DNA from 3 places in the Streptomyces sp. NPDC025651 genome. Region 2 is predicted to be linked to each of the others. Evidence: predicted binding sites of a transcription regulator. Region 2 holds the regulator's gene; each other region holds the start of a gene.
The links. Region 2 encodes HrcA, which represses chaperone genes, less so after heat shock. Its sites were predicted from a motif close to TTNGCACTCNGNNNNNCNGAGTGCNAA; they were not measured.
Positions count from the first base shown of each region.

Region 1: groL (chaperonin GroEL) is a predicted target of HrcA. The motif match lies at 3,079-3,105, and genes of this name have one in related genera.
Region 3: groES (co-chaperone GroES) is a predicted target of HrcA. The motif match lies at 3,252-3,278, and genes of this name have one in related genera.

Region 1 is NZ_JBVHLZ010000012.1:101,369-107,948, forward strand. Features, by position in the region: gene ACZ4D5_RS34745 (ATP-binding protein) at 1-1,269, shown strand, start outside; gene groL (chaperonin GroEL) at 1,325-2,950, opposite strand; gene ACZ4D5_RS34755 (cold-shock protein) at 3,283-3,486, opposite strand; gene ACZ4D5_RS34760 (ubiquitin-like small modifier protein 1) at 3,906-4,181, opposite strand; gene thrC (threonine synthase) at 4,295-5,590, opposite strand; SAM riboswitch class I at 5,608-5,756, opposite strand; gene ACZ4D5_RS34770 (glucosyl-3-phosphoglycerate synthase) at 5,912-6,580, shown strand, end outside.
Region 2 is NZ_JBVHLZ010000001.1:571,715-578,294, forward strand. Features, by position in the region: gene ACZ4D5_RS02435 (DUF3097 domain-containing protein) at 1-618, opposite strand, end outside; gene ACZ4D5_RS02440 (MBL fold metallo-hydrolase) at 653-1,390, opposite strand; gene hrcA (heat-inducible transcriptional repressor HrcA) at 1,585-2,601, shown strand; gene dnaJ (molecular chaperone DnaJ) at 2,602-3,741, shown strand; gene ACZ4D5_RS02455 (nitronate monooxygenase) at 3,844-4,917, shown strand; gene ACZ4D5_RS02460 (16S rRNA (uracil(1498)-N(3))-methyltransferase) at 4,914-5,654, shown strand; gene ACZ4D5_RS02465 (hypothetical protein) at 5,857-6,468, shown strand; gene ACZ4D5_RS02470 (S41 family peptidase) at 6,551-6,580, shown strand, end outside.
Region 3 is NZ_JBVHLZ010000004.1:306,258-312,837, reverse strand. Features, by position in the region: gene ACZ4D5_RS17830 (MOSC domain-containing protein) at 1-94, shown strand, start outside; gene ACZ4D5_RS17825 (SDR family NAD(P)-dependent oxidoreductase) at 114-887, shown strand; gene groL (chaperonin GroEL) at 1,048-2,670, opposite strand; gene groES (co-chaperone GroES) at 2,798-3,106, opposite strand; gene ACZ4D5_RS17810 (polysaccharide deacetylase family protein) at 3,639-4,565, opposite strand; gene ACZ4D5_RS17805 (class I SAM-dependent methyltransferase) at 4,648-5,871, shown strand; gene ACZ4D5_RS17800 (RNA polymerase sigma factor) at 5,922-6,580, opposite strand, start outside.

The DNA of each region.
Region 1 (6,580 bases), on a different contig from region 2:
GTCTTCGCCGACGGCTTCGAGCAGGAGGCGGCCGAGCTGGTGTGCGCCGGAGGCCCGCTGGACAGCGACCGGATCGGAGGGCTGCTGTCCTCGCTGGTGGACAAGTCCCTCCTGCGGTCGACGACGACCCCGCGCGGCCCGCGGTACTCGATGCTCGACACCGTCCGTGAGTACGGCGAGGAGTGGCTGCGCGAACTCGGCGAGGAACAGCGCCTTTCGGAGCGGCACCGGGACTACTACCGCTGGCTGGCCCGCCTGGGCTACCAGGAGTGGTCGGGGCCCCGGCAACTGGACTGGTACCGGCGCACCACGGCGGAGCACGGCAATCTGCGTACGGCGCTCGACGCGTGTCTCACCGACCCGGACCCGCGCCTCGCGCTGGAGATGGCGGGCAGCCTGTGGTTCTTCTGGTGCTGCTGCGGTTTCCAGCGCGAGGGCCGCCACTACCTGGACCAGGCCCTCGCCAGGGAGCCGGACACCGGGCCGGGACCGGAGTGGTTCCGCGCGCTGTGGGCCGGCAACCTCCTGGCCTCCATGCAGGGCGACTTCGAAGCCGCAGCGGCGTTCGAAGCCGTCAGCACGCCGATGGCGGAGAAGATCGGCGACCCGGCGACGATCGCCGCGGCGCGCTGCGGCACGGGGGCGCGACTGGCGCTCTCCGGCCAGGTGGAACAGGCGCTGGCTCCCTTCGCCGAGGCACTGGACCCCCCGGACCGCGGCGCCTACGCCGTCAGGTTCCTCGCGATGGGCGGCGTCGCGTTCAGCCGCTTCCACAAGGGCGAGTTCGCCCTGGCCACCGTGGCCGCCGACGCCCTGCGCGAGCAGTGCGAGCAGCGCGGCGAGCTGTGGTCGCGTGGTTATGCCCTCTACTGCCTGTCGCTTGCCGCGCTGGGCAGCGGGGATCCGGCCACGGCCGTCCGCCACGCCCGTAAGGCCCTTGCCGTCAAGTGGCTGCTGCACGACGCCCTCGGGGCGGCGATGATCCTTGACGCGATGGCTCCGGCCGTGGCCGAGCACGACCCGGAGCAGGCCGCGCTGCTGCTCGGCGTCGCCGACACCCTCTGGCGCTTCACCGGCCGCGCGCAGTTCGGCGCTCCGGAACTCGTCGCGGCCCGCCGGGCCTGCGAGCGCCGGATCCGCGACGCCATCGGTGGCGCGGCGTACGAAGCCGCCTACCGAAAGGGCATGGAGAGCGACTACGACGACGGCATCGCCCACGCCCTGGAAGAAGGGCCCCGCGCAACGCCCGAGGGCGGCACCCCTGCCTGAGCAGGGGTGCCGCCCTCGGTTCGCGTGAAGCGATGAACCGCCGATCCGCGAGGGATCAGAAGTCCATGTCACCGCCCGGCATGCCGCCCGGAGCGGCGCCGGCGGCGGCCTTCTCCGGCTTGTCGGCGATGACGGCCTCGGTGGTGAGGAACAGCGCGGCGATGGAGGCGGCGTTCTGCAGGGCAGAGCGGGTCACCTTCGCCGGGTCGAGGATGCCCTCGGCGATCATGTCGACGTACTCACCGGAGGCGGCGTTCAGGCCGTGGCCGACGGTCAGGTTGCGCACCTTCTCGACGACGACACCGCCCTCCAGGCCGGCGTTGACGGCGATCTGCTTCAGCGGGGCCTCAAGGGCCAGCTTCACAGCGGCGGCACCGGTGGCCTCGTCGCCGTCCAGCTCCAGCTTCTCGAACACCTGGGAGGCCTGCAGCAGGGCCACGCCACCACCGGCGACGATGCCCTCCTCGACGGCCGCCTTCGCGTTGCGAACGGCGTCCTCGATGCGGTGCTTGCGCTCCTTGAGCTCGACCTCGGTCGCGGCACCGGCCTTGATGACCGCAACACCGCCGGCGAGCTTCGCCAGGCGCTCCTGCAGCTTCTCGCGGTCGTAGTCGCTGTCCGAGTTCTCGATCTCGGCGCGGATCTGGTTCACACGGCCCTGGACCTGGTCGCTGTCGCCAGCGCCGTCCACGATCGTGGTCTCGTCCTTGGTGATGACGACCTTGCGGGCGCGGCCGAGCAGGTCGAGACCGGCGTTCTCCAGCTTGAGGCCGACCTCCTCGGAGATGACGGTGCCACCGGTGAGGATGGCGATGTCGCCGAGCATGGCCTTGCGGCGGTCACCGAAGCCCGGGGCCTTGACGGCGACGGACTTGAAGGTGCCACGGATCTTGTTGACGACGAGCGTGGACAGCGCCTCGCCCTCGACGTCCTCCGCGATGATCAGCAGCGGCTTGCCCGACTGCATGACCTTCTCCAGCAGCGGAAGGAGGTCCTTCACGTTGGAGATCTTGGAGTTGACGATCAGGATGTACGGGTCATCCAGGGCCGCCTCCATGCGCTCCATGTCGGTCGCGAAGTACGCCGAGATGTAGCCCTTGTCGAAGCGCATGCCCTCGGTGAGCTCGAGCTCCAGACCGAAGGTCTGCGACTCCTCGACGGTGATGACGCCTTCCTTGCCGACCTTGTCCATGGCCTCGGCGATGAGCTCGCCGATCTGGGTGTCGGCGGCGGAGATGGAGGCCGTCGAAGCGATCTGCTCCTTGGTCTCGACATCCTTCGCCTGCTCGAGCAGGGCGCCCGAGACGGCCTCGACGGCCTTCTCGATGCCGCGCTTCAGAGCCATCGGGTTGGCACCGGCGGCCACGTTGCGCAGACCCTCGCGCACCAGGGCCTGGGCCAGGACGGTCGCGGTCGTCGTGCCGTCACCGGCGACGTCGTCCGTCTTCTTCGCGACCTCCTTGACCAGCTCGGCGCCGATCTTCTCGTACGGGTCCTCGAGCTCGATCTCCTTGGCGATGGAGACACCGTCGTTGGTGATCGTGGGGGCGCCCCACTTCTTCTCGAGGACGACGTTGCGACCCTTGGGGCCCAGGGTCACCTTGACGGCGTCGGCGAGCTGGTTCATGCCGCGCTCGAGGCCGCGCCGTGCCTCCTCGTCGAACGCGATGATCTTGGCCATGTGAAGTGGTCCTCCCGGACGGGGTGGAAAAGCAAACGGACCGTGCTGGTGCCCGCGACGGACGGCCTGCGTGCCTTGTGGTTCCTTGCCCCACCCGGCCTGCGGACCTCACCGACCCGATCCAAGTTCTGTCACTCTCACTCGGAGAGTGCTAAGCCCAATGATTAGCACTCGACCCCTGCGAGTGCAAGCGCCTCTCACGGATCCAGGACAGCCTCAGGGCTGCCCGCCGAGGCGCCCCGGCACACACGACCAGCGCACACGAGGGGCCCGTACCCCTGATGGGATACGGGCCCCTCGCGATGCTTGCGTCGGTGGCCGATCGCGCCGAGCTAGACGGCGAGCTTGACCATGTCCGCCTGCGGACCCTTCTGGCCCTGCGAGATCTCGAACTCGACTCGCTGACCTTCTTCCAGGGTGCGGTAGCCGTCCATCTGGATCGCGCTGTAGTGGACGAAAACATCCGCACCACCGTCGACCGCGATGAAGCCGTACCCCTTCTCCGCGTTGAACCACTTGACGGTGCCCTGAGCCATGCCTAACTCCCCTATTACTGGCCCTTGCACAGGACCGCACTTCGCGGACCCGGGTCAGACCTCACCCCCCATTGGTTGGGGGTGTGCGCCGGAACGCGTCGACCGCCGCTGAATGTATCTGTCCAACTGCCGTCTGCAACAGGTCAATCGGACGAGAATTCTGGGCACGACCGATCGGGAAAATGCGGAGATTCTGCCGGAATTCAGGGCAAGTCGGGCCAGGCAAATGCCGCATAAGGCTCAAATGGGCAGCTCTGTTTGGCTACTTCTTGTCGACTCAGGGCCGACTTCATATATGCGCTCGGCACTAACGGCGAAGCACGCTTCCCAACTGTACCGCGCTCAACCATGCAGAATTGCCCCCTCCGTTTCTCTCGCGGAGGGGGCAATTCAGATAACGCAGGGTACTTGCGAAAACATCAGCCGCCGGCGACGGCGGGAATGATCGAGACGCCCGCGCCGTCCGGCGTCGCGGTCTCCAGGCCCTGCTCGAAGCGGACGTCGTCGTCGTTCACGTACACGTTCACGAAGCGGCGCAGCTTGCCCTGGTCGTCCAGGACGCGGGCGGCGATGCCGGTGTGGTTCTTCTCCAGGTCGGCGATGACCTCCCCGAGGGTGGCCCCCTCGGCGACGACCTCGGCCTGACCGCCGGTGTAGGTGCGGAGGATGGTGGGGATACGGACGTTGACGCTCATGGGGTTCACCTCTGAAGTACGGGGCGGGAGTGTGCCCCTGGAAGGGGCGCGGGGAACTGCGCGAGGACGGACCACGACCGCACGTCGGCAACGGCGATCAGGCCCTGCGGCGCCTAGCCGGCCAGCCCCGCGGAGCGGAACGCCTCAAGGCTGGGCTTGATCGTGGCGGTGGCCTGCGAAGTCTCGGCGACGGCGTCCAGCGTCTTCAGGCCGTCCCCGGTGTTCAGCACGACCGTCGTGAGGGACGGGTCGATCAGCCCCGCCTCGACCAGCTTCTTCGTGACGCCCACCGTCACACCGCCCGCGGTCTCCGCGAAGATCCCCTCGGTCCGCGCGAGAAGCTTGATGGCATCGACGACCTGCTCGTCGTTCACGTCCTCCACCGCACCACCCGTGCGACGCGCGATGTCGAGGACGTACGGCCCGTCGGCAGGGTTGCCGATCGCCAGCGACTTGGCGATGGTGTTCGGCTTCTGCGGGCGCACGACATCGTGCCCCGCCTTGAACGCGGCCGACACCGGCGAGCAGCCCTCCGCCTGCGCACCGAAGATCTTGTACGGCTTGTCCTCGACGAGGCCGAGCGCGATCAGCTCCTTCAGCCCCTTGTCGATCTTCGTGAGCTGCGAGCCGGAGGCGATGGGGATCACGAGCTGATCCGGCAGGACCCACCCCAGCTGCTCGCAGATCTCGTACGCGAGGGTCTTGGAGCCCTCGCCGTAGTACGGCCGCAGGTTCACGTTCACGAAGCCCCAGCCCTCGCCCAGCGGGTCGCCGATGAGCTCGGAGCAGAAGCGGTTCACGTCGTCGTAGTTGCCCTCGATGCCGACGAGCTCGCCGCCGTAGACCGCGGCCATGACGACCTTGCCCTGCTCCAGGTCGTGCGGGATGAACACGCAGGACCGGAAGCCGGCGCGGGCCGCGGCGGCACCGACGGCGCCCGCGAGGTTGCCGGTGGAGGAGCAGGACAGGGTGGTGAAGCCGAAGGCACGCGCGGCTTCCAGCGCCTGCGCCACGACGCGGTCCTTGAAGGAGTGCGTGGGGTTGCCCGAGTCGTCCTTGACGAACAACTTGCCCTGCTCGACGCCGAGTTCACGGGCGAGGTTGTCGGCCTTGACGAGCTTGGTCCAGCCGGGGTTGAGGTTCGGCTTGTCGGCCACGTCGGCGGGGACGGGGAGCAGCGGGGCGTAGCGCCAGATGTTGGCGGGGCCCGCCTCGATCCGCTTGCGCAGGGCCTCCGGGTCGCCGAGGGGAAGGTCGTACGCGACTTCGAGGGGGCCGAAACACTCGGCACAGGCGAAGATCGGTCCGAGCGGGAACCTGGTGCCGCACTCCCGGCAGGAGAGTCCCGATGCGGGGCCCAGGTCTACGGGGGTGGTGGTGCTTTCGGTGGCGACAGTCTGCACAGCCATGGAGGCGAGGCCCTTTCTCCTCATCTTCCTCGCGACGCATCTCGCCGCGAGACGGAATTGGCACCTTCCCTAGCCGGGAGCCTCGCGGCGCTGACTGCGCACGAGACCGGCTGGAGGGTTGCCGGGGCTTCAACGGGCCGTATCCCTCTGCCCCTCTGGATGAGCGGTATTCGATTGTGGGTTTCAGTTGTTGATCTCAACGCGGCGGCGACCCCGACATGCGATGGTCACCGGCGTTGTTCAAGACTGTAACCGAAGCCCTGGACCCTTGAGATAGTCGTCCGAACCGCGAGATGGATCACATACGGGAGGACCCTGACCGTGCTGGAAGAGGTCGAGTGCTGGCTGAGCAGGCGTTCCTGGTCCGTCACCGACCGTCCACTGGAGCGCCTCGTCGCCGCCAAGCGCGCGTCCGGCACCTCGGTGAGCGTCGTGCTGCCCGCCCTTGACGAGGAGGGGACGGTCGGCGAGATCGTCTCCGTGATCCGCGGCGAGCTGGTCGAGAAGGCCCCGCTGGTCGACGAGCTCGTGGTGATCGACTCCGGCTCCCGGGACCGCACGGCGGAGGTCGCGGCGGCCGCGGGCGCCAAGGTCGTCCACCGGGACGAGATCCTGCCGCGCATCACGCCCGTCCCCGGCAAGGGTGAAGTTCTGTGGCGCTCGCTGCTCGTCACGAGCGGTGACGTCGTGGCGTTCGTCGACGCGGACCTGAAGGAGTTCTCCGCGGACTTCGTCTCGGGGATCGTGGGCCCGCTGCTCACCGACCCGGACGTGGACTTCGTGAAGGCGATGTACGACCGGCCGCTGGGTGAGGCGGTGGGCCAGGGCGGCCGTGTGACCGAGCTGATGGCGCGCCCGCTCCTGAACATGCACTGGCCCCGACTGGCGGGCTTCGTCCAGCCGTTGGGCGGCGAGTACGCGGCCCGCAGGTCGCTCCTTGAGCGGCTGCCGTTCCCGGTGGGGTACGGCGTGGAGCTCGGCCTGCTCGTG
Region 2 (6,580 bases):
CACCGCCTCCCATACGTCGATGTAGGGGTGGCCGACCACCAGGGCGTGCGCGCTGGTGACCTCCGCGGCGATGCGGGACTCCTTGGAGCCGGGGACCAGGTGGTCGACCAGGACGCCCAGGCGCGCGTCGGGGCCCGGCGCGAACTCCGCGACGATCGCGGGGAGGTCGTCGATGCCCTCCAGGTACTCCACGACGACGCCTTCGATGCGCAGGTCGTCGCCCCAGACCCGCTCGACCAGCTCGGCGTCGTGGCGGCCCTCCACGTAGATGCGTCCGGCGCGGGCGACCCTGGCCCGCGCGCCGGGGACCGCCACCGAGCCGGACGCGGTGCGGGAGGGGCGGGAAGGGGGAGCGGGTGCCGTGGTGGCCGGGCGGACGAGTGTGATCGTGCGGCCCTCCAGGAGGAAGCCCCGCGGCTCCATCGGGAAGACGCGGTGCTTGCCGAAGCGGTCCTCCAGCGTCACCGTCGGGCCCTGCGCCGTCTTCTCGCAGCGGATCACCGCCCCGCAGAAACCGGTGCTCAGCTCCTCGACCACGAGGCCGGCGTCCGCCGCCACCTCGGGGACCGGCTTCGGCTTCTTCCAGGGCGGCGTGAGGTCGGCGGAGTACTGGCGCATTCCGCCGACCATAGGAAGAGCGGCGTTCGTTGTCCTACGACACGCCGAAACGGGACGCCAGTGTGGCGCGTTGCGCACGGACAAAGGCCGCATTTACCGTCGCGCCGTGCCCCGGCACGTACAGCGCGTCCTCGCCGCCCAGCTCCAGGAGCCGGTCCAGGGCCGCGGGCCACCGCTTCGGCACCGCGTCCGGGCCCGCCTGCGGTTCGCCCGACTCCTCGACCAGGTCGCCGCAGAAGACGATCTCCCGCCCTCCGTCGGTGCCGGGGACCAGGACCGCCAGGTCGTGGCCCGAGTGGCCGGGGCCGACGTTCGCCAGGAGCACCTGTGTCCCGCCGCCCAGGTCGAGCGTCCACTCCCCGCACACCAGATGGTGCGGGTGGACCAGGAGGTCGGCCGCCTCCGCCGCGGCGTCCGCGTCCACCCCGTGCCGCACCGCGTCCGCGCGCAGCTCGTCGCGGCCCTTGGCGAAGACCGTGTCGATGCCCACGGCGCCGTACACCTCCACGCCCGCGAAGGCCGCGGCCCCGAGGACGTGGTCGAAGTGCGGGTGCGTGAGCGCGAGGTGGGTGACCCGGCGGCCGCCGCCGAGGATCTGCCTGGCCCGGGTCCGCAGGGCCGCGCCCTCGGCCAGGCTCGAACCCGCCTCGATCATGAGGGCCGCGTCGTCACCGACGACCAGCCCGGCCGTGCAGTCCCAGACCGGCAGCCGGCACCGCCCCACGCGCGGTGCGAGTCGCTCCCAGCCCGCCGCTTCCCATGCCAGCGCCATGTCCATACGGTGACGCTAGCTCCTGCGGAACACGTCGGCATGACTGAGGAGGGTCCGGCCTTGCCCGGTGCGTACCTCACGGCCGTACACTGACCTTTTGGAAGGCTGGCACTCACCCGCGGTGAGTGCCAGGCCGGGGGCTCGGGGGTCCGGGGGCTCGGCGTGAACGACGGAGACAGCTGGAGGTGTGCGCGATGCTCAGTGAACGCAGGCTCGAGGTGCTGCGCGCCATCGTCCATGACTACGTGGGGACGGAGGAGCCCGTGGGCTCCAAGGCGCTCACCGAGCGGCACCGCCTCGGGGTCTCTCCGGCCACCGTCCGCAACGACATGGCGGCGCTGGAGGAGGAAGGGTTCATCGCCCAGCCCCACACCAGCGCGGGGCGCATCCCGACGGACAAGGGGTACCGCCTGTTCGTCGACAAGCTCGCCGGCGTCAAGCCGATGACCGCGCCCGAGCGCCGCGCCATCCAGAACTTCCTCGACGGCGCGGTGGATCTCGACGACGTCGTGGGGCGTACGGTCCGGTTGCTCGCGCAGCTCACGCGGCAGGTCGCCGTCGTGCAGTACCCCTCGCTGACCCGGTCGACGGTGCGGCACGTGGAGTTGCTCTCGCTGGCTCCCGCGCGCCTGATGCTCGTCCTCATCACGGACACCGGCCGGGTCGAGCAGCGCATGATCGACTGTCCCGCACCGTTCGGCGAGGCCTCGCTCGCCGACCTGCGGGCGCGGCTCAACAGCCGGGTCGCGGGCCGCCGCTTCGCGGACGTGCCGCAGCTGGTGCAGGACCTGCCCGAGGCCTTCGAGGCGGAGGACCGCGGCACCGTCGCGACCGTCCTCGCCACCCTCCTCGAGACACTCGTCGAGGAGACCGAGGAGCGGCTGATGATCGGCGGTACCGCCAATCTCACCCGCTTCGGACATGACTTTCCCCTCACCATCCGGCCCGTCCTCGAAGCCCTTGAGGAGCAGGTAGTGCTCCTCAAGTTGCTTGGGGAGGCTACGGATTCGGGCATGACCGTACGGATCGGTCACGAGAACGCCCATGAGGGCCTCAGCTCCACGTCCGTGGTCTCGGTCGGCTACGGTTCGGGCAGCGAGGCAGTCGCCAAACTAGGCGTGGTCGGACCGACCCGCATGGACTATCCGGGAACGATGGGAGCAGTACGCGCAGTGGCACGTTACGTCGGACAGATCCTGGCGGAGTCGTAAGTGGCCACGGACTACTACGCCGTACTCGGCGTGCGCCGCGACGCTTCCCAGGACGAAATCAAGAAGGCCTTCCGGAGGCTTGCGCGTGAGCTTCACCCGGATGTGAATCCGGATCCGAAGACTCAGGAGCGCTTCAAGGAGATCAACGCCGCGTACGAGGTGTTGTCGGACCCGCAGAAGAAGCAGGTCTACGACCTCGGCGGCGACCCCCTGTCCCAGGCGGGCGGCGGCCAGGGCGCGGGCGGCTTCGGCGCCGGTGGCTTCGGCAACTTCTCCGACATCATGGACGCGTTCTTCGGGACGGCGTCGCAGCGGGGGCCGCGGTCGCGCACGCGCCGGGGCCAGGACGCCATGATCCGTCTGGAGATCGACCTCGAAGAGGCCGCCTTCGGGACCACCAAGGACATCCAGGTCGACACGGCTGTCGTCTGTACGACCTGTAGTGGTGAAGGTGCCGCGCCCGGTACCTCCGCCCAGACCTGTGACATGTGCCGCGGTCGCGGTGAGGTGTCCCAGGTCACGCGGTCCTTCCTCGGCCAGGTCATGACCTCGCGGCCGTGCCCCCAGTGCCAGGGCTTCGGCACGGTCGTGCCGACGCCGTGCCCGGAGTGCGCCGGTGACGGCCGCATCCGGTCGCGCAGGACGCTGACCGTGAAGATCCCCGCCGGTGTCGACAACGGCACGCGGATCCAGCTCGCGGGCGAGGGCGAGGTCGGCCCCGGCGGCGGTCCCGCCGGCGACCTGTACGTGGAGATCCACGAGCTGCCGCACGAGGTCTTCCAGCGGCGCGGCGACGATCTGCACTGCACCGTCACCATCCCGATGACGGCGGCCGCGCTCGGCACGAAGGTGCCGCTGAAGACGCTCGACGGCATGGAGGAGGTCGACATCCGCCCGGGGACCCAGTCCGGGCAGTCGATCCCGCTGCACGGCCGCGGCGTCACGCATCTGCGGGGCGGCGGGCGCGGTGACCTCATCGTGCACGTCGAGGTCCTCACGCCGACGAAGCTCGACCCCGAGCAGGAGCGGGTGCTGCGGGAGCTGGCGAAGATGCGGGGCGAGGAGCGGCCCACGGGGCAGTTCCAGCCGGGGCAGCAGGGGCTGTTCTCGCGGCTCAAGGACGCGTTCAACGGACGCTGAGACCCGGTACCGCGGGGCACTCCCTCTTGGAGGGGGTGCCCCGCGTTCGTATACCGGAAGGGGCGATTCGGTCGGTGCGGGAGGACGTGGCACGATGCCGTCATGTCCTCCGCACTGACCGATCTCTGCCGCTGTCCGATCGTGCAGGCCCCCATGGCCGGCGGCGCCTCCGGCCCGCAGTTGGCCGCGGCCGTCTCCGAGGCCGGTGGGCTCGGGTTCCTCGCCGCCGGGTACAAGACCGCCGACGGGATGTACCAGGAGATCAAACAGTTGCGGGGGCTCACCTCGCGGCCCTTCGGCGTCAACCTCTTCATGCCGCAGCCCGACACCGCGGACGCGGCGGCCGTCGAGGTCTACCGCAGCCAGCTCGCCGGCGAGGCGACCTGGTACGAGACGGAGCTCGGCGACCCGGACAGCGGGCGCGACGACGGGTACGACGCCAAGCTCGCGATCCTGCTCGACGACCCCGTGCCGGTCGTCTCCTTCACCTTCGGGTGCCCCACCCGTGACGTCCTCGACGCCTTCGCGCGCGTCGGCACCCTCACCGTCGTCACCGTCACCTCGCCCGAGGAGGCGCAGACCGCCCAGTGGTGCGGGGCCGACGCCGTGTGCGTGCAGGGCGTCGAGGCGGGCGGGCACCAGGGGACCCACAAGGACAACCCCGAGGCCGACGGCGCCGGGATCGGGCTGCTCTCACTGATCACGCAGGTCCGTGAGACCGTGCAGATCCCGATCGTCGCCGCCGGCGGTCTGATGCGCGGCGCGCAGATCGCCGCCGTGCTCGCCGCGGGCGCCGACGCGGCCCAGCTCGGCACCGCCTTCCTCGTCACCCCCGAGTCGGGCGCCAACGCCCTGCACAAGCAGGCCATGACCAATCCGCTCTTCGTGCGGACCGAGCTGACCCGGGCCTTCTCCGGGCGCCCGGCGCGCGGCCTGGTCAACCGCTTCATGCGCGAGCACGGCCCGTACGCCCCCGCCGCCTACCCCCAGGTCCACCACCTCACCAGCGGGCTGCGCAAGGCCGCGGCGAAGGCAGGTGACGCGCAGGCCATGGCGCTCTGGGCCGGGCAGGGCCACCGGCTCGCCCGGGAGCTGCCCGCGGGGGAGCTCGTGGAGGTCCTCGTGGCCGAACTGGCCGAGGCGAAGGCCTCGTTGGCCGCGGAGGGTGCCGCGTGACCGCCCCGGTCTTCGTCGTCGAGCACTTCGACGCGGGCGACGGCGGACGCTACGTACTGGAGGGCCCCGAAGGGCGGCACGCCGTCTCCGTGAAGCGGCTGCGGGCCGGTGAGGACGTCGTCCTGACCGACGGCGCGGGGCGCTGGGCGGACTGCGTGGTCCTCGACACCGAGGGCAAGGACCGCCTCGTGGTGAAGATGGACTCCTGCTCCGAGGAGCCCGAGGAGTCGCCCCGCATCACCGTCGTTCAGGCGCTGCCCAAGGGTGACCGCGGTGAACTCGCCGTCGAGACCATGACGGAGACCGGCGTCGACGCCGTCGTGCCGTGGACCGCCTCGCGCTGCATCACGCAGTGGAAGGGCGACCGCGGTCTCAAGGCCCTCGCCAAGTGGCGGGCCACCGCGCGCGAGGCGGGCAAGCAGTCGCGCCGGGTCCGCTTCCCCGAGGTGGCCGACGCCGCGTCGACCAAGCAGGTGGCCGCCCTCCTCGCGGGCGCCGACTTCGCGGCCGTCCTGCACGAGGAGGGCAGCGAGCCGCTGGCCACCGCCCAGCTCCCGGCGGCCGGGCACATCGTGCTGGTGGTCGGGCCCGAAGGGGGCGTCTCCCCCGAGGAGTTGGCGGCGTTCGCCGAGGCGGGCGCGAAGCCCTACCGGCTCGGGCGCAGCGTGCTGCGCACGTCGACCGCGGGGACCGCGGCGACCGCGCTGCTCCTCGGGCGCACCGGCCGCTGGTCCTGACGGGGCCCGCGGGGGCCGGGAGCGGCCGCCGCGCGACCGAGTCCTCTCCCGGCGTGGTGCGGGGCCCTTCCGGCCGTCGGTGGACAGATGGCCGCAAGCGGTCTACCGCATTGGCGTGCGCGGTGGCACTCTGCCGCCTATGGGGGCATTGAGGCGGTTACGCGACCGGGCGACGACGACACGGCGCAGGACGGTGAGGTCGGTGAGGACACGGCGTCCGACGATTCTGTACGCGGTCGGGCTCGCCGGCGCCGCGGCGCTCGGCGTCACCGCGTGCGACCCCGTGGACGGGGACATGAACACCTCGGCGGTCGCGCTCACCACCGACGAGATGGGCACCAAGGAGCTGGAGCGGCAGGGCGTCGACGTGTCGTGGCTCAGCTGCACCGCCAGCTTCGACGACCGGGTCACGCCGCGCAGCGAGTCCGCGAAGACCGAGTCCGTGGTGAACGTCGACTGCCAGGGCGAGACCGACGACGGCAAGGACATCACCATCAAGGGCACGGTGCGCTCCGTCGTCGACGGGGCCTGCGTGCGCGGCAACCTCACCGCCAAGGTCGACGGCAAGCAGTGGTTCCGCGTCGACGTCCTCGGCAACTGCGAGGCCGGTGACGACAACGGCGACGGGAACGACGACGGGAACGACGGTGGTCACGACGGCGGCGACAAGACCTCGCCTCCGCCCTCCCACGACAAGCCCTCCACCCCGCCGCCCCACGACACACCCGACCCCGCGCCCACCACGACCGTCACGGTGACCGCCACCCCGGACCCGGCGCCCGACCCGACCTGCAACTGCGTCCCGGGCAAGTGATCCGCGTGCCGCGCGGGGCGGCCCCCGGGCAAGTGATCCAAACCTCTGTCGGCCCGCCCGGAGCCTGCCTAGGCTGGGCGGTGTGACACAGACTGCGTACCTTCGGTTTCCG
Region 3 (6,580 bases), on a different contig from region 2:
GCGGCTGCTCGAGGCGGGCGACGCGCTGCACCCCGAGGCGACCGAGCGGGCGCACACCTACCTCGCGAAGTACGCGCAACACAGCGGTCACTAGATCTCACTAGCCTTGGTCCATGACTACGGCTCTGATTACGGGATCAACCGCCGGCATCGGCGCCGCCTTCGCGCGGCGCCTCGCCGGTGACGGGCACAACCTCGTTCTGGTGGCGCGCGACACCGAGCGACTGCACGAGCAGGCGACCGAACTGCACGACCGGCACGGCATCGAGGCGGAGGTGCTGACCGCGGACCTCTCGACGGACGAGGGCATCGAGTCCGTCGAGAAGCGCCTCTCGCACCGCAGGGACCCGGTCGACCTGCTGATCAACAACGCCGGATTCGGCAACAAGGGCCGTTATCTGGAGGTCTCGCTCAGCGACGAGCTGACCATGCTCAAGGTGCACTGCGAGGCGGTGCTCCGGCTGACGTCGGCCGCCGCGGAGTCGATGCGGGAGCGCGGCCGCGGCGGCGTCGTGAACGTCGCGTCGGTGGCGGCGTTCGTGCCGCGCGGGACGTACGGCGCGTCGAAGGCCTGGATCGTGCAGTTCACCCAGGGCGCGGCGAAGGACCTGGCGGGGTCCGGGGTGCGGATGATGGCGCTGTGCCCCGGCTTCGTCCGCACGGAGTTCCACCAGCGGGCCGGGATGGGCACGTCCAACATCCCCGGCTGGATGTGGCTCGAGGCGGACAAGCTGGTCGCGGCGGCACTGACCGACCTGTCCCGCGGCAAGACCCTGTCGATCCCCGACCCGAGGTACAAGGCCCTGATGGGCGTGGTGAAGCTGACCCCGCGGGGGCTGCTGGGCGGTGTCACGTCTCGCACGGGCCGCAAGTACGGCCCGCAGTAGCTTCCGGAGCGGGACTGCGTCTGCCGAGGCCCGTCGGTCGCCGGCTGCGGGTCGTGGTCCGTCCCTCGCGCAGTTCCCCGCGCCCCTTCGGGGCGCCCGAAAACACCGAGGTCCGGTTTTCCCCCGTGAGGGAAAACCGGACCTCGGTCACAGGCTCAGGTCAGTGCGAGTGACCGTGGCCGTGACCGGCCTCGGCCTCCTCCTCCGCCGGCTTCTCGACGACCAGGGTCTCGGTCGTGAGGAGCAGGGAGGCGATGGACGCGGCGTTCTCCAGCGCGGAGCGCGTGACCTTGACCGGGTCGATGACGCCGGCCTTGACCAGGTCGCCGTACTCACCGGTGGCGGCGTTGAAGCCGAAGCCCTTGTCGAGCTCGGCGACCTTCGAGGTGATGACGTAGCCCTCGAGGCCGGCGTTCTCGGCGATCCAGCGCAGCGGCTCGACGGCGGCGCGGCGGACGACCGCGACACCGGTGGCCTCGTCGCCGTCCTTGCCGAGGTTGCCCTCGAGGACCTTGACGGCGTGCACCAGAGCGGAGCCACCACCGGAGACGATGCCCTCCTCGACCGCGGCGCGGGTCGCGGAGATGGCGTCCTCCAGACGGTGCTTCTTCTCCTTCAGCTCCACCTCGGTGGCGGCGCCGACCTTGATCACGCACACGCCGCCGGCCAGCTTCGCGAGGCGCTCCTGGAGCTTCTCACGGTCCCAGTCGGAGTCCGTGGCGTCGATCTCGGCCTTGATCTGGGCGACGCGGCCCTCGACGTCACCGGCGTTGCCGCCGCCGTCGACGATCGTCGTGTCGTCCTTGGTGATGGTGACGCGGCGGGCGGTGCCGAGCACGTCCAGGCCGACCTGGTCGAGCTTGAGGCCGACCTCTTCGGCGATGACGGTGCCGCCGGTGAGGGTGGCGATGTCACCGAGCATGGCCTTGCGGCGGTCGCCGAAGCCGGGGGCCTTCACCGCGACGGCGTTGAAGGTGCCGCGGATCTTGTTCACGACCAGGGTCGACAGGGCCTCGCCCTCGACGTCCTCGGCGATGATCAGGAGCGGCTTCGAGGCGTTGGCCTGGATGACCTTCTCGAGCAGCGGCAGGAGGTCCTGGATGGAGGAGATCTTGCCCTGGTGGATCAGGATGTACGGGTCGTCGAGGACGGCCTCCATACGCTCCTGGTCGGACACCATGTACGGGGACAGGTAACCCTTGTCGAAGGCCATGCCCTCGGTGAAGTCGAGCTCCAGGCCGAAGGTGTTGGACTCCTCGACGGTGATGACACCGTCCTTGCCGACCTTGTCCATCGCCTCGGCGATGAGCTCGCCGACCTGCGGGTCCTGGGCCGACAGACCGGCGACGGCCGCGATGTCGGCCTTGTCGTCGATCGGACGGGCGGTGGCGAGGAGCTCCTCGGAGACGGCCGCGACGGCGGCGTCGATGCCCTTCTTCAGGGCGGCCGGGGAGGCGCCCGCGGCGACGTTGCGCAGGCCTTCCTTGACCAGGGCCTGGGCGAGCACGGTGGCGGTGGTGGTGCCGTCACCAGCGATGTCGTTGGTCTTGGTCGCCACCTCCTTCACCAGCTGGGCGCCGAGGTTCTCGTACGGGTCCTCGACCTCGACCTCACGGGCGATGGTGACGCCGTCGTTGGTGATGGTCGGGGCACCGAACTTCTTGTCGATGACGACGTTGCGGCCGCGGGGGCCGATCGTCACCTTGACCGTGTCGGCAAGCTTGTTGACGCCGCGCTCAAGGGCGCGACGGGCGTCCTCGTCGAACTTCAGGATCTTCGCCATGGGAGCGATTCAGCCCTCTCGAAAACTCGGGTGAACGAACCGCGCCCCTCGCCGCCCGGCAATCAGCGGGGTGACCAGGGGCGCAGCTCAAAAGCAAATCTGCTGGTGAAGCAGGTGAAGCGGTGAATTACTTCTCGACGATCGCGAGCACGTCGCGAGCCGAGAGGACGAGGTACTCGTCGCCGTTGTACTTCACCTCGGTGCCGCCGTACTTGCTGTACAGCACGACATCGCCGACCTTGACGTCGAGCGGCAGGCGCTCGCCGTTCTCGAAGCGGCCCGGGCCCACGGCGAGGACGGCGCCCTCCTGGGGCTTCTCCTTCGCGGTGTCCGGAATGACCAGGCCGGAGGCCGTGGTCTGCTCGGCGTCGAGCGGCTGGACCACAATGCGGTCCTCGAGCGGCTTGATGGCAACCTTGGAGCTGGCGGTCGTCACGATCCGGTCTCCCCCTTCGGAGATCTCACGGGGTTAAGAGTCTGAGTGTGGCGACCAGGTGGATCCGTCGTCGCGGGTGCCGGACCTGCCCGTCGCTGTTGGCACTCTCCAGTGGTGAGTGCCAGAAGCGAGACTAGGACGGGGATTAGCACTCGGTCAAGCGGAGTGCCAATCGACTGCGTCGGGCTTTACGGGGATGGGGTGCCCCCTGGCGAGGTCGGCGCCTCTGTGGCCTTGCCTGGGCAACGTGTTCTGTGGGCCTGCGGTTCCTTGCCCGCGGCACGGGGCCGCCTCGTTTCCCCTTGCCCGGCAGGTGGGGCCGTGCCCACCCGTTCCGCCGTGCGGAACGCCTGCCCACAGCCGGGACCAGCCTGTCCCGGCGGCTTTCGTTGCGGCATCTTCTGGGCCGCCTTTCTGCCCAGCCTCTCGATCGGGTCCACCGATTCCGCGCAGCCCGTGAGGAGCGTGGGCGCGAGGACGCCGCACAGCAGGGCCCCGGCGAGGAGGCGGCGGCGCGCCCACGCCCGGGGGGTCACAGGTAGTCCTCCAGCCTGGCCACCGCGTACCCCTTGTCCGTGACCGTCTTCATGACCCGGCGGACCATGTCGGGCATGGTGCCCTTCCAGTCCTCGCGCCCCCGGAAGTGCGTGAGGATGATGTCGCCGGGGTGCAGGTCCCGGTCCCACTCGCGCCACTCCATGTGGTCCGCGAAGGCCTCCGACGCCCACAGCGGCACCGCCTTGACGCCGCAGGACTTGGCGGCGCGCAGGGTGTCGACGTCGTAGTTGCCGTAGGGCGGACGGAAGAGCTCGGGCCGCTTGCCGTAGCGCTTCTCGATGGTGTCCTGCATGCCGCAGATCTCGCGGCGCTGCGCCTCGTACGAAAGCGCGGGCATGTAGCGGTGGTTGAGGGTGTGGTTGTTCAGGGAGACGCCGCGGTCCTGCATCTTCTTGAAGTAGGCGTAATCCTCCTTGACCAGGTAGTCGCTGAGGAACGCGGTGTACGGGATCTTCAGGTCGCTCATCATCTTCAGCAGCGCCGGGTCCTTCTCGGCGCCGTCGTCGATGGTCAGGAAGACGACCTTCTCCGTGGTCGGGATCGTCGTGAAGACGGGCGGCAGGCTCGACTGACCCTTGACCTCGAAGCCCTTGCGGGTGGTGATCCGCGGCTTGGTCTTCGGCGCCGGCGGCGCGACCAGCGGTGTCCTGGCCAGGCCCCAGCGCTTGGCGGCCGCGGCGCGTGCGGCCTGGGCCGCGCCGAGCTTCTGGGCGTAGGAGTCCAGGGCGCGGGCGGGCGGGGCCTGGAGCGGCTGCTGGCCGTGGGCGGGCTTCACGGCATCGGAGTCGCCCCCGGAGGCACAGCCCGACGCGATCGCGGCGACGGTCAGGACCGCCAGCGCGGTACGTGTCCGGTTCTTCCGCCTTCCGGCGGATTCCTCGTTTTGTCGTACTAGTTGCATGGCGCCGGATCCTCGCAGCTCAAGGCCCCTTCGAGGGGCCGACACCGCCACCGGCCGCGCACCATCCACCGACTGGCCCACAATGGGGCAGGTGAACGACCCGAACACGCCGAGCAGCCTCGACGACCCCCTCGCCGCCTTCGCCGCCCTGCTCACCGAGGAGGGCCGGGCCCTGCTCGACGAGGTGCGGGACGTCGAGCCCGCCCAGGAGCTCGCCGCCGCCACCCGGCTGCGCCGCGAGCACCCGGCGCCGCTGGTCTCGGCCGCCCTGGCCCAGGCGCGGCTGCGGCAGCGGGCCGCGGCGAAGTTCGGTGCCGAGGACGCGGCCCGGATGTTCTTCACGCCGAACGGCGTCGAGCAGGCGACGCGCACGTCCGTCGCCGCCTACCGCGCCGAGCGGTTCAAGACCGCCGGCGTGCGGTCCGTCGCCGACCTCTGCTGCGGCATCGGCGGCGACGCGCTCGCCCTCGCGCGGGTCGGCATCTCCGTGCTCGCCGTCGACCGTTCTCCGCTGACCTGCGCCGTCGCCCGCGCCAACGCCGAGGCGCTCGGTCTCTCCGAGCTGATCGAGGTCCGCGAGGCCGATGTCACCGAGGTGGACACGTCCGCGTACGACGCGGTGTTCGTGGACCCGGCGCGCCGGGGCGGACGCGGGCGGATCTTCGACCCCGAGGCCTACTCGCCGCCCCTGTCCTGGGCGGTCGCGGCGGCGCTCGAGGCCCCGCGTGCCGCGCTGAAGATCGCCCCCGGCATTCCCCACGAGGCGGTCCCCGCCGAGGCGGAGGCCGAGTGGATCTCGGACGGCGGCGACGTGAAGGAGGCCGTGCTGTGGTTCGGCACGGACGCGCCCTCCTCGCACCGCGCGACGCTCCTGCCCGGCGGCGCCACCCTGTGGACCTCGCTCGACGCGATGCCGCCCGACCCCGAGGTGCGGCCCGTGGGGCGTTACCTGTACGAGCCCGACGGCGCCGTCATCCGCGCCCACCTGGTCGCCCGGGTCGCCGAGGAGGTGGCGGGCGGGCTGGTCGACGAGACCATCGCGTACGTCACCTCCGACGAGCGCCACGACACCGCGTACGCGACCGCGTACGAGATCACCGACCAACTCCCCTTCAACGTGAAGAAGTTGAAGGCCCTGCTGCGGGAGCGGGAGGTCGGCATCCTGACGGTGAAGAAGCGGGGGTCGGCGGTGGAGCCGGAGGAGCTGCGGAAGAAGGTGAAGCCGCAGGGCAAGAACGCGGCGACTGTTTTCATGACGCGGGTGGCGGGGGCGCCGACGATGCTGATCGGCCACCCGGCCCCGTAAGGGGCGCGGGGAGCTGCGCGACCAGCCACAACGAACCCGCGGCCAACGCCTCAGCAGTCGGCCGCCCGAGCCAAGAGCAATTCCCGCTCCCTCTCGTTCCGCGCCAGCGACGCCGCCCGTTCGAACTCCGCCCGCGCCTCGGCCCGTCGGCCGAGGCGGGCAAGGAGATCACCCCGCACGCTGGGCAGCAAGTGGTAGGCCTTCAGGGCCGGTTCGGCGGCGAGTGCGTCGACCAGGGCCAGGCCCGCCTCAGGCCCCTCGCCCATCGAGACCGCGACGGCGCGGTTCAGTTCGACCACCGGGGACGGGGCGCGGGCCGCGAGCAGGTCGTAGAGGGCGGCGATCTGCCGCCAGTCGGTCTCCTCGTACGTGTGCGCGTGGGTGTGGCAGGCGGCGATGGCGGCCTGCAGCGCGTACGAGCCGAGAGGGCCCTGTGCCGCCGCCTGCGCGCGGGCCAGGGCGGCGTACCCGCGCCGGATCAGCATCTGGTTCCAGCGGGTCCTGTTCTGGTCCTTGAGCAGTACCGGCTCGCCGGACGGGCCCGTGCGCGCCGCCGAGCGCGACGCCTGGAGCTCCAACAGCGCGGCCAGGCCGTGCACTTCGGACTCCTTGGGCATCAGCCCCGCGAGCACGCGCACCAGCCGCAGCGCGTCCTCGCACAGGGCGGGGCGCAGCAGGTCGTCGCCCGCCGTGGCCGCGTACCCCTCGT